Linked DNA regions of Synechococcus sp. PCC 7335. The protein of the gene in region 2 interacts with the protein of the main gene of each other region in a pairwise test. Links are inferred from orthologs where the notes say so. Each region holds a gene or a part of one and is shown on either strand. Other genes may lie near its edges.

Region 1 (6,100 bases), 3.9 Mb from region 2 along the record:
ACAGCGAAGACCTAGCGTAGGGGAAAACTGATAAAGCGTAATCATAAGAAAAGCACCCACAGCAAACGTGCCAACAGTGTTATTAGAAACTAAACTAACTGCCGCAATCGATCAACATTAGTTGCCGCAGCAACGCTCTATACCCAAACTATCTAGCAACAAGTCGCCAACCGCATTGGCTATAGCAAACTCACTGTAAAAACTTTTGGAGAAATCATACCCCTGCATCTCAGTCAAGATAGCTAGCACTAACGCATTCAAATTATTTTCGCCTTCCATACGCTGCCGAACAAACACCTGAGCTGCTCGAGAAGCAATATGTTCATTAATCGTTTCTGGCAAGAACTCTTTATCTAGCCATTGGTGCAAAGTCGTCTTGAGCCATTGCCCTTCCTTAAGCGCGTCTTCAGCCGGGGGAAGCTCAATAGACTCAATCGGTTCAGCAAAGTCAGAATCAGACATATCCAGCATACTTAAAGATCAATTCTGCTATCTGTTGGCGAGCTACTTGTGTTTAAAGGCTAGAGGCTCAGAGCCTGTAGTAGTGTAAAAAGGGACTATTACGTTACGTACCTTTACTTTTTTGAGTGCAACCGCTTCTTATGATGAAAAGGGTAACTACGCAGGGGGAAGCGTACATCTATAGAAAGCTATGGTCTATTCCGTTCCTCAAATTCTGCAATGCTATGCTCAAGGCTATTTTTTGATGGCTGAGGCTGATGGAAAAACGCTCAACTGGTATTCCAGCAATCAGCGAGCTATCATTCCGCTCGATCACCGCTTTCGCTACCCCAAGTCTCTACAGCGGGTTTTGAACCAAAAGCGCTTTACCCCTGCGATTAATCGCAGCTTTGAAGCGGTGATCGATGGCTGTGCTGATCGCGATACTACCTGGATCTCGCCTCAGCTGAAGAAAATATATATGCAGTTGCATAGAGCAGGATATGCTCACAGCTTTGAAACTTGGCAAGGAGACGAGCTAGCAGGGGGGTTCCTCGGCATCTGCCTTGGCGGCGTGTTTATTGGCGAGTCAATGTTTTACCGAATTCCTGAAGGCTCGAAAGCAGCGATGGTGATGCTAGTGAATCATTTGCGATCGCGTCAGTTCACTCTCTTCGATGTCCAGATTCTCAATCCGCATTTGGCTAGATTTGGTGCTTTTGAGATCGACAGAGCCGTCTACGAAGCCACCTTATACAACGCCATTCAACAGTCCTGCCAATTCGACTAGATCCGGTTTGGCCAAACGCTACCTAAGCAACCCTAGTGAGAACTATAGCTTCGGCCGCGTGGCCTTCACGAAGAGTATGCATCCGCCCATGGCTATAGGTGCTAGCTTTCTATCCGGGTGAGTAGCACCGGACAATTTGCATACACCCGAATATAGTCAGACAGAGACCCGCCCAGCAGCCGATCTAGATCCGGCAATCCCTTAGCAATTGTTGGACGCCGATCAGGTGAGCCCAAAACCAATAGATTGATATTTAGCTGATCGACTAGTTCACAGATACGTTCGCCAGGTTTACCCGCCGGAGCCAGACAGCGATACTTAATGCCCATACGCCGAACTTTGGAAACTGCCTCTGCAAGGACTGGATCATTTTCAGGGCGATCTTGAAGAACTTCTTCGAGCTTGCCACTGAGCTTAGAGATCGTATGGACTAGAATAATCTCGCTGCCTTCAATATCACGAGCAAAATCGATTGCCGCATCTAAACTGGCCTTCGCCGAGTCAGACTTATCAAGGGCAACTAGGATACGCCTGATTGACTTAATCGCATATAGATCATCTTTAACTAGCAGCATTGGCCGTGACGAGAGCTGAAAAACGTATTGGCTCACAGAATTACCGATAATGGCTTGCAGACCTTGCAGTCCTCTAGAACCCATAACAATTAGGTCAGCGTTAATCTCGTCAGCGACCTTCCCTACGACATCTTTAGGCTCACCTTCACGCAAAATGGCGTTTACCTCAGCGGGGTTAAGACCAAGGCTATTCACTGCCTCGGCTAGAATTTTGCCACCTTTCTCCCAGCGTTCAGTCATAACCGCTGAAGTGGACTGAGAAGGAACAACGTGAAGAATGGTAAGACGCGATCGCTTGATCCTAGGAATCTGCATCAGCACCTTCATCATCGCTCTGGTATTACCAATGCCTGAGTCAGCTAGCAAGATATTTTCGATCATAGGTTTAGCCTGGTCACTTCTAGCTCTGATTATCTCTACTTCCAGGAGATACTGACTCAAGTAGTAAACAACTATTGACGATTGAGATGTAATGGCAAAGATAGATAGTCCTAAATGGTTCGAGTATCCGATTAGAGTTCAGCCTCATCACACAGACTATGGCGGCGTAGTTTGGCATGGAGCATACATCACCTGGCTAGAATCAGCTCGTGTAGAGTGCCTACGCGCAGCAGATGTTCCCTTTGACCAGCTAGTAAGTTCAGGCTTTGACCTACCAGTAGTTGCACTAGAAGTTCGCTACCGACAACCGCTGACACTTGGAATGACCGCTATCGTCAGGACTCGACTAGCACCCGTAAAGGGGCTGCGATTGAACTGGCTATACGAGATTGTCACTGTCGACGCGAATGAGACTATTCAGGTATGTCTTACTGCTCAGGTGACCTTGGTTGCTGTGAGCGTACGCGATCGCAAAGTCATTCGCCAGCTACCAGCAGCCGTCAAAAAGATCATCGGCCAAATTTCTCAATATTTTAATGAGTAAGCGGAAGAAAGCGCAGGTTGTCAACTATAGACGCAGGTTATCAACCATATAAGAGGGGAAGTAGCGCAATACTCAGCAATCAGCTAAACGAAGTAGTTGCGCAGCGCATTTACTTCAAAGCGCTACATTCTCGCTGTGACGATAGCTACAAAACTCATCTCACTACTGTCGAAAACAGCAAAAACTTCATCACTATCATAAATTTACAACTCTTAGTATCCTAGAGTCTTTCTCCACAAGCTTTCCACAGGTTTTCCACAAGTCGATCGGAGGTTTTCCACAGGTGAGAATGAAACGAGGGGATCTCACTCCCAATTGTGGAATACGCCAACTAGGATATTTCTGTCTGCTATCACGAAGGCAGTGTAAACTTGTGTAACAAAAACCGCCCTGAAAGCCACTTGCCTGAATTCTTTAAAAATCTATTAAGTCTCTATCAGTAGTTCTATCTGTTGCTATTTCTAGATGGATGCTCCACAATTGATGAACACATTCGTTGATCGCTTCGTTCCACACAGCATCTTGTAAAACAGGAGCTAAGGCATAACAAAGCGTGACATTTTTGAGTCTAAATAAATCAGTGGTAAGGAGTTCGTCAGTGCAACAAACAGTCAGCTTATCAGTGGAAATTCCAGAAGATTTACACGCTTCAATTCAACAGTATTTAGATGTGCGTTCTAGTTGGAGTCAGGACCGTTTGTTCTGCGCAGCGCTTTCGCTATTCCTTATGCAAAATGGTGTGACTCATCGCCAGGTCAGTCGCATCTACCTAGACAGCCTCTTTGGTCAACAGCCAGGAAGCAACAAAGAAATGATTCGCTCAAATGCCTAGTATATCTAGCATATTATCTTGCACGTAGAGCTTCAGCTGAGCATCGCTGTCAATGGTTGAGCAGGTGATCGCTAGATAGCCAATTTCTATGAGTTTCTGATATAGCAAAGTAGGGGTGCATTCTTACTCTGCATGTAGACTTTGTGGCTAGAGTTGTCTGTTATCCTGTAACAATGTTAGCCGGTGAGTATGTCCTAACTTCTACGAAAGCTATGGATAGGTTAATCTATCTGTTCTAATTCATTCTTCTTATTTAATTACAATATTACTCTTCGCTAGATGAATAGAGAACAAGCCGTTAGCATACTATTGCTAAAGTATTAGCCTGAAAACATATCAACCGTCAGAACACACCAGTTCATAAGCGAATCTGTTTTCTCTTAGGGAGTCATCGGCTGTCGCTGACTTAGCTATCAATAGAATTAGTCTGTATTTGTTGATCTTAGGAAAGTGACTTACCAAGCTACAATTACCTATTTCCCAATTGCTTTGACTAGGCCAATTCCACCAAAGTAAAGAAAAAGCACTGCACCTCCTAGCAAACTTTGCGTTATCGGATCTGTCGAAGGAGTAAGGACTGCCCCTAGAATAGCTGCGCCTAGCAGTACATAGCGCCAGCCAGATAGCATCTGCTTGGAGTCAACAATTCCCAGCAGGCCCAGCAGTAGCTGAATCACTGGGATTTGGAATGCTAACCCCGTACTAAATAGCAGCAACAGCACAAACTCAAAGTATCGATCGATTGACCACATCTGCTCAACCACATCCGCACCGTAATTGATGAAGAAATTTAGAGCAGCCGGAACTAGGGCAATATAGGCAAATCCCAGCCCCGCAAAAAATAAGATGCTAGAACCTAGCACTACTGGACCAATCAATCGACGCTCTCGCCGAGTTAGTCCCGGCAACACAAACTGGATAATTTGGTAGAGGATAAACGGACTCGCAATCAAAATGCCACTGTAGCCTGCCACCTTAATCGAGACAAAGAAATACTCACCTGGCGATAGCTGCAGAAACTTTGCGCCTTGAGCCGGAATCTCTAGCAGTTCAACGATCTGCCGAACGCCAGCAAAGCAGCCGACAACACCCACTAGGATGGCAACCAGTGAATAGAGAATCCGCGTTCTAAGCTCATCAAGATGATCAAATAAAGACATCTCAACGTCATTCGGAATTTCGTCTAGAAAGGCTTCGTCCATAGATTTGTTCACTGGCTCGTCTAGCACTGAGAGGTTGGCAGAAGGTGCTGTCTCAAGGTCAGAAGGAGGCGTCATGAGAAGTACGAAGCTAACAAAGTCACTGGTGTCTATTGTATCGGTTGTACCGCTAGGTTGTAGTGGCTAAAGCTGCTTCTATCCAAGCGGTAACTAGCAAAGCGATACTTACTGCTAGATTCACTGCTGCACAGAGTAGTCTTTACCGGAGGGAACACCACCTGCACCCAAGGGTTCTGCTGGCTGACCATTTTGCGAAATCATGAGTCCACCAGGATTGCCTGAGAAAACATTAATACTATTTTGCGCCTCCCAAACCACGCGATCGCCCGGATTGAGCGTTCCTTCGAAGAGTCTTTCTCCTCCATCTGCGACAACTGTTGTCCAAGCAGGCGCGGTCACCTCCACTTCTAAGAACAGAGGCGCATCACTGATAGGTGGCTCTGGCTCTACAGCAGGTTCTGGGACAGGCTCTGGTTCTGGCAGTTCTGGCAAGGCAGATTCTGTAGGTATGGGTTCTACAGACTCGGCTGGTGCGGGGGAGTCGGCAACAGTAGGTGAGCGATCGCTCCCCAACACATTCGCCAAAATCACGATACCTGCTGTCAGCACTGCCACGATTGCCGCGCCAATCGCAAAGGGTTTCAAATTAGGGGTGTCACGACTACTAGCGTCCAAATTCAACGGCTGACTGCTGGTGTAGCTGATAGGAGAGGTAGTAAGCTGAGAGCTATTGGGCTTTCCCTTAGCTAGTGGTAAATCACTCACTAAAGGGGAGGGACTCTCTATAGATAGCTCGCTAGGGCGCTCATCAGATAGCTGATCTATAGGTGTCTCTGAATCTGTAGGTGTCTCTGAAGGAGGTACCTCTAGAGGTACTGCAGAATCAACTTCAGTAGATTGAGCGACAGGTAAGCTATCTGAGCCGTCATCGAGCGAACCGATTTCAACCGAACCAATTTCGACCGGCGTCGGCTCAGCGACATCATAAGTGCTTGGCTCAGAGTCAAGATCTAATTCTCTGGAGTCAAAAGTAGTGGGATCGTCAGCTGATAAATCATCAGCTAACTTTGGGTTTGGCAAAGGAGAAGAGTCAGAATCAGCCGTAGCCAAATCAGCTGTAGTCAAATTAGCCGTAGCTACTGTCTGTTGATCGGATAATTCCGTTTCTAGATCATCGTCATGCGCGACAAAAATCGGTACCTCGTCTGTAGTAGGCGATGCCAAACTAGGCGCAGTAGACTGACTGGCAAGATCAGGAGTTGCCTGACTAGAAGCTGAGTTTGGCGCAATACGAGTCAGCCGAGTAGTCGCACTATC
Region 2 (6,061 bases):
ATGCTCACGCTGTCATAGCCGGTGAGATAGAGCATGGCGTATTGCAGCATACAGCCATGCCCCGCCGAAAGCACAAATCTATCGCGGTTAAACCATTGAGGGTTCTTAGGATTGTGCCGGATGAACTTATCCCACAGCACAAACGACATGGGCGCAGCACCCATTGGCAAACCAGGATGACCTGACTTGGATTTGTTGACGGCGTCAATCGCCAAAAATCTAATGGAATTTATACAAAGTGTTTCGAGCGATTGGGTTGCAACAGCCATGGTCTTTTTAGTGAGGAGGTGGACAGTAAGAAGGTTGATAAAAAGAAATAGAAAGTGAAAAGCGAACCCTATGCGATGGACAAAAGCTAGCAGCCAATCTGCCTAGAAGATGTCTGTTAGCTTTACGGCCTGCTAACTTATAGGATGCTGATGCTAGGTCTACTAACTCTATACAGTGTGAGGTTTACTCTACAAAAAGTGCTTAAAAAGACTTGAGAATTTCCAAGCATTATACCGATGAATTTGTAACATCTGTGACCGTTTGATGAGAACTCGTCAGCGTTTTCTCACTATAACTATAGTCAGCTATAGTCAAGCCATGGCCACCTGGCTGAAGTATACCTTGTTAGTCAAAAGCCTATATAACAGCTAGCTAGATGAACTCAGGGTGAACGTAGGCATAGCCTTATCTTGAAGGCTGCTTCACTACCGCTGTAATGCACTTATTCTGAAGAACCCATCTGGCAGACCCGTCTGGCAAACTCGTTTCTACTCACTGTATTTCTTGAAATTTCTTGAAAGCGAGGGTAACGTTATGCCCTCCAAAGCCAAAGGAATTTGAGAGCGCTACAGTGACCTCTTGCTCACGGCTCTGAGCAGGAACGTAGTCTAAATCGCAGTCCGGGTCGGGGGTTTCTAGGTTGATTGTAGGCGGCACTCTATCATTAGCAACAGCCATAACTGCTGCCACGCCCTCGATACCACCTGATCCACCTAGTAGGTGGCCCGTCATACTTTTGGTCGAACTTACGGTGATGTTGTAGGCATGCTGGCCAAGGACGGTCTTAATCGCGGCAGTCTCGTTCGGATCGTTGACTGGGGTGCTAGTGCCGTGAGCATTGATATAGCTCACTTCATCCGGTGACAGATTGCCATCTTTTAGAGCGTGACGGATAGCTCGCACTGCGCCTTCACCACCCGGTGCGATACCGGTCATGTGATAGGCATCACAGCTCATACCGTAACCGACGATCTCCGCATAGATACGAGCGCCTCGGCTCAGCGCATGTTCTAGCTCTTCTAAGATTAAGATGCCTGCCCCTTCACCCAGGACAAAGCCATCTCGATCCTGGTCAAAGGGACGACTAGCATGAGTAGGATCGTCGTTGCGAGTAGACATTGCTCGCATAGAAGAAAAGCCCGCGAAGGTCAAAGGCGTAACGGCAGACTCGGTGCCACCGCAAATCATGGCCTGGGCGTAGCCGTTTTGAACTAGACGAAAGGCATCTCCAATAGCATTTGAACCCGCAGCGCACGCGGTCACAGAACAGGAGTTAGGGCCCTTTGCACCGGTTTGAATCGCAGTCAGGCCAGCGGCCATGTTAGCAATCATCATCGGAATCATGAATGGACTACAGCGGCTAGGACCTTTGTTTAAATAGATCTCTTGCTGCTCTTCCATCACCTGAATACCCCCAATACCAGTGCCGATCATTACACCGATTTGTTCAGCGTTTAGATCGGTGATCTTTAGGGTGGCATCGGCGATCGCTTGTTTGCTAGCGGCGATCGCAAAATGAGCAAACCGCGCCGCTCGCTTCACATCCTTACGGTCCATATAGTCGAGCGGGTCAAAACCTTTGACTTCGCCGGCGATCTGACTAGCATGCGCAGAAGCATCAAATGCCGTCACTAGGCCAATGCCGTTCTTGCTCTCCAGCAGCCCCTGCCAATAATCAGCTAGCGTATTGCCAATCGGCGTAATTGCGCCCATACCTGTGACAACAACCCGCTTTCGTTCTTGCTTATCTTCTAAATCAGCCATAGTTCTAAGGACAACATCGGGGGAATAGCCGAACACCAGCTATCATTCAAACGTCGAATCACACCGCTCAAAGCAAACTTTGCAGAAGTAACTTGCTAACACTCACTTGCTTAGATCGTACTACCTAGATCGTTGCAATCATTGCACCAAGAAAGATAAAGACAAAAAGCAAATGAAAGTTAGGATTCATACCGCTATGGCCGTGTATCAAGACTTAGGTGCCGTGTATCAAGGCTTAGGTATCGATTTGAAGCTGATAGCTTTGGTAGGACAGGGCCACTCATATCGTTAAGCAGCTAGCTAGGTAGCCCTACAAGCTGGTCTGATAGTCTAAGCTCCATAGCTCAGAAATAGTTCTGACCTTAGCAGTTTAGCCTTAGCAGCTAGCTCTACACCTAGAAGTAAGTACTATGGCCAGTAGATATCACAGCCTACATAGGCCTAGCTATCAGATGCTTATGCCTGTGCCTTTTCGATAAATTCAACTGCCGATTCCACGGTTGTGATACTCTCAGCTGCCTCATCAGGAATTTCAATATCGAATTCTTCTTCTAGCGCCATAACTAGCTCAACGGTATCTAAAGAGTCAGCCCCTAAGTCGTTAGCAAAGCTAGCTTCCGGTTTTACTTCCGCTTCGTCTACACCGAGCTGTTCAGAAACGATCTTCTGAACTTTCCCTAAAATCTCTTCACTCATTACTATACTTACCTTCAAACAGCAGCAAAAAGTGCAAAAACCAGCCGAAACTACCAGCTACATCCCAAGGACGTCAAGTAGCTTTTTATCAAACAGGCAAACCGTTCTTTAAGTTAAAAACCTTTACGTCTGTAGCGACGACCGTTTCTAGCAGTCTGCATTTTTAAGCTTCACTATCTTATAGGAAAGCGGGACACCCGGTAATTTACTCCGCCTATCTCTCCGGTGAGATTAAAACTTGATGTGAAGCGAATATTACGTTCCATAAATTTTTGCCTACCTTGTTAAGGTATGGCTGATGCCAGCGAGATACACTGCTGGTGGGTCGGGGAACCCTTGCTCGCACTCGCTTAGCGATATTGCAACAATAATTCTGGAGTCTGTACTTCATGTCTCATTCAGTCAAAATTTACGATACCTGTATTGGTTGTACGCAGTGCGTCCGTGCCTGCCCTACCGATGTTTTAGAGATGGTGCCTTGGGATGGTTGCCGGGCTGGGCAGATCGCTGCCTCTCCCCGCACAGAAGATTGTGTTGGCTGCAAGCGTTGCGAAACAGCTTGTCCAACCGACTTTCTAAGCATCCGTGTTTATTTAGGTGCAGAGACCAGTCGGAGCATGGGTTTAGCTTACTAGAGACATCTATAAGCGCAGCCGCCTAGTTAAGGCTCCTACAAAACCCCATTGAAAGCCTTCAACACCTTCGACAAACTTCATCGAAGCCTTCGCTAGTCAAAGATTAGCGAAGGCTTTTTGGCGATGACCTCTAGCAGCTACATCCTAGTAACTACGCCGAACTCTATCTTGCTGCGACAGCTTTTTCGACGGCTAACAGGCTGCCTAGCACCCCTAGTCCGGTGCCTAGTAGCACTAATGAGCAAGGTAGTACCATCCATTGGTGAGATGAGAGCTGGAGACCGTTCGCTAAAAATTCGATGAAGCTAGGTTGACCGTTACCAGTAGATACAGATCTTAAGCCTTGTTGAGCCGCAAGTAAGAGACCCCACGCACCGCCAGCACCAATGATGCCAAAGACCGCCCCCTGAATAAGAAATGGTAGGTAAATCCAGATACGAGTGGCACCGACTAACTGCATGACCTCGATTTCCTGCCGGCGGGCGATCGCAATCAGCCGAATTGTCGTCGTCACCACTGTGGTCGCGGCAATACTCAGCAGGCTCACCACCACAAGACTTGCCCATTGCAATCCTATATTAAGATCTCGAAGCTGCTGAATCATTTCACTTACATACAGCACTTCATCGACGCCAGGTAAATTCTTTAGTGTCGCTGCCAGCTGAGGAACCTGCTGGGTATCTCTAGCTTTTACCTTCAGCTCGTCAACCAGTGGATTACCATTGAGCTGATCAATCGCGTTCGAGATATTAGACAGTCCTAAGTCCGAAGTTAGCTGTGACCAAGCCTGCTCCCTGCTTACCGCTTCTACACTGACAACGCCCGGCAACTGACTCACCTGTTCAGTCAAAGTGTCAGCACCTACGCCACTTTCTAGATAGGTTGAAATCACCAGCTGTGAACCGAACTGGTTTAGCATTCCTTCAACCTGCCAGCTCACTTGCAGACTAGTCCCAAACAAAAAAAGTAAGACCGTCATCGTGCTGATAGCAGCCCAATTCATCCAGCCGCCGCGCTGCAACCCTCTGAAGGTCTCTTGAAATAAATAGTCTGTTCTAGCTAAAGATTTCAGCACAGATTTTGGGCGCAAGAGCATAGGGTAGGTTCTTAGCGTTTTGACACAAGACAATCACAATCAAGATGCCCTGAATCAATCTGAGTTGATACATTTACATCTGAGTGTGAAACATAAGGTGTCGTTGACTAATCCGCCTACATCTGTGAAGGAGCCTCTTTGAGGGAATACTCGACTGACTTTGGGGCTGAACCTGTAGCTTAAGGATTATCGGCTTGAAGTCGCTACAGCGAAGTCGGTGTGAGTTGTTACAATGTGGGGAAGAACATTGCTCAAACTGGACTTAGTTACGAAGACCCATGGCCGCAGTCATCGACGTTGAAAAGAAAAAGCTGAAGAAACCGCCGCTCACCGTTCACCAGATGGGCGATCGTGTCCTCCGCCAGCCCGCCAAACGGGTTGCCAAGATAGACAACGCTCTGCGCGATCTTGTCCGCAAGATGCTGCAGACAATGTATAGCGAGGACGGTATTGGCTTAGCTGCCCCTCAGGTTGGTGTGAATAAGCAGCTCCTCGTTATAGACGCTGACCCTGAAAATGAAGCGGCTTCAGCTCTGGTATTGGTCAACCCCAAAATTATTCGCTACAGTGACGAGCTAGCCGCTGGTCAGGAAGGTTGTCTGAGCATCCCGGGCGTCTATCTAGATGTAATTCGTCCTGCCGCCATAGAAGTTAGCTTCAAAGATGAGAATGGTCGACCCCGTAAGCTGAAGGCGGATGATCTGCTTGCTCGGGTGATTCAGCATGAGATGGATCACCTAAATGGTGTGCTGTTTGTAGATAGGGTGGAAAATACGATTGCGCTCAATCAGGAGCTGCAAAAGAACGGCTTTGCGATCAAACACGTTCAGAAAGTGAAATAGAAGTGGAATGATGCTGGTTGCAGTTATTTTGGCTTTTCTATTTATTAATAGTCGTGCTGCAATTTGCTCTAGATAAATATCTCAGCCAAATCACTTCATAGCCAAATAGTTTTAGAGCGAGCTTTAAGAGATTAAGCTTCAAAAGCAAACTTCATAACAAAAGGAAAATTCTGTGACTCCAAAAAGTGGTGCGTTGTTGGGTGTGGCCTGTTTGACTGCGATCGCAGCCGTCGGCTCAATGTTTGAACTTTCTTCCGGTGATCCAGACTGGGGCAAAGCACCCACCGCTGTCATCCTAGCGCTTAGCATTCCAGTCGGCATCCTGTCATTCATAGAAGCTGTCAAAGACGCCCGCGCCAATATGTGACGAGTCTTTGCCTGTAATAGGACTCTTAATTAAGAATAGAAAACACTTAAAAAGCCTGGATGATCTTTTGCTCATCCAGGCTACTTGTATCTAGAAGCGCTTTATTCGTACAACCAGGGCTTCATAGTGGGCTCCCAGCTACATAGGTCTTCACCAAACCATAGCTTGATCTCGCTTTGTGCGGTTTCGGATGCATCGGAGCCATGAATTAGGTTGCGGCCAATCGTAATGCCGTAATCACCGCGAATCGTTCCTGGTTCAGCCTCTAAAGGATTGGTTGCGCCGATCAGCTTGCGGGCAGAAGCAATTACACCTTCACCTTCCCAAACCATAGCTACGACCGGTGCTGAGATGATGTATTCAACCAAACTACTGAAGAAAGGCCGCTCTT

Evidence for each region.
Region 1: the proteins of acpP (region 2) and S7335_RS18905 interact in binary tests that used the Escherichia coli proteins (3 or more experiments, as listed by UniProt). The link is inferred for Synechococcus sp. PCC 7335 from one-to-one orthologs.

Annotation. Positions count from the first base shown.
Region 1 is NZ_DS989904.1:4,514,222-4,520,321, forward strand. Bases 1,158-4,004 are described here. They hold S7335_RS18905 (thioesterase family protein), read left to right. Parts: upstream 1,158-2,278; coding sequence 2,279-2,731; downstream 2,732-4,004. Other genes in these bases: aat (leucyl/phenylalanyl-tRNA--protein transferase), read left to right, coding at 1,158-1,231; S7335_RS18900 (universal stress protein), read right to left, coding at 1,333-2,187; S7335_RS18910 (DUF2811 domain-containing protein), read left to right, coding at 3,330-3,563. In the rest of the region: S7335_RS18890 (hypothetical protein), read right to left, coding at 118-471; more of aat, read left to right, coding at 653-1,157; twin-arginine translocase subunit TatC, read right to left, coding at 4,037-4,765; S7335_RS26220 (helix-turn-helix domain-containing protein), read right to left, coding at 4,961-6,100.
Region 2 is NZ_DS989904.1:618,191-624,251, forward strand. The notes cover bases 1,111-3,918. They hold acpP (acyl carrier protein), read right to left. Parts: upstream 2,731-3,918; coding sequence 2,491-2,730; downstream 1,111-2,490. Other genes in these bases: fabF (beta-ketoacyl-ACP synthase II), read right to left, coding at 1,111-2,034; psaC (photosystem I iron-sulfur center protein PsaC), read left to right, coding at 3,120-3,365; S7335_RS02830 (ABC transporter permease), read right to left, coding at 3,529-3,918. Also shown: tkt (transketolase), read right to left, coding at 1-269; more of fabF, read right to left, coding at 763-1,110; more of S7335_RS02830, read right to left, coding at 3,919-4,461; def (peptide deformylase), read left to right, coding at 4,740-5,303; S7335_RS02840 (hypothetical protein), read left to right, coding at 5,476-5,670; ndk (nucleoside-diphosphate kinase), read right to left, coding at 5,772-6,061. UniProt on the Escherichia coli protein: Carrier of the growing fatty acid chain in fatty acid biosynthesis.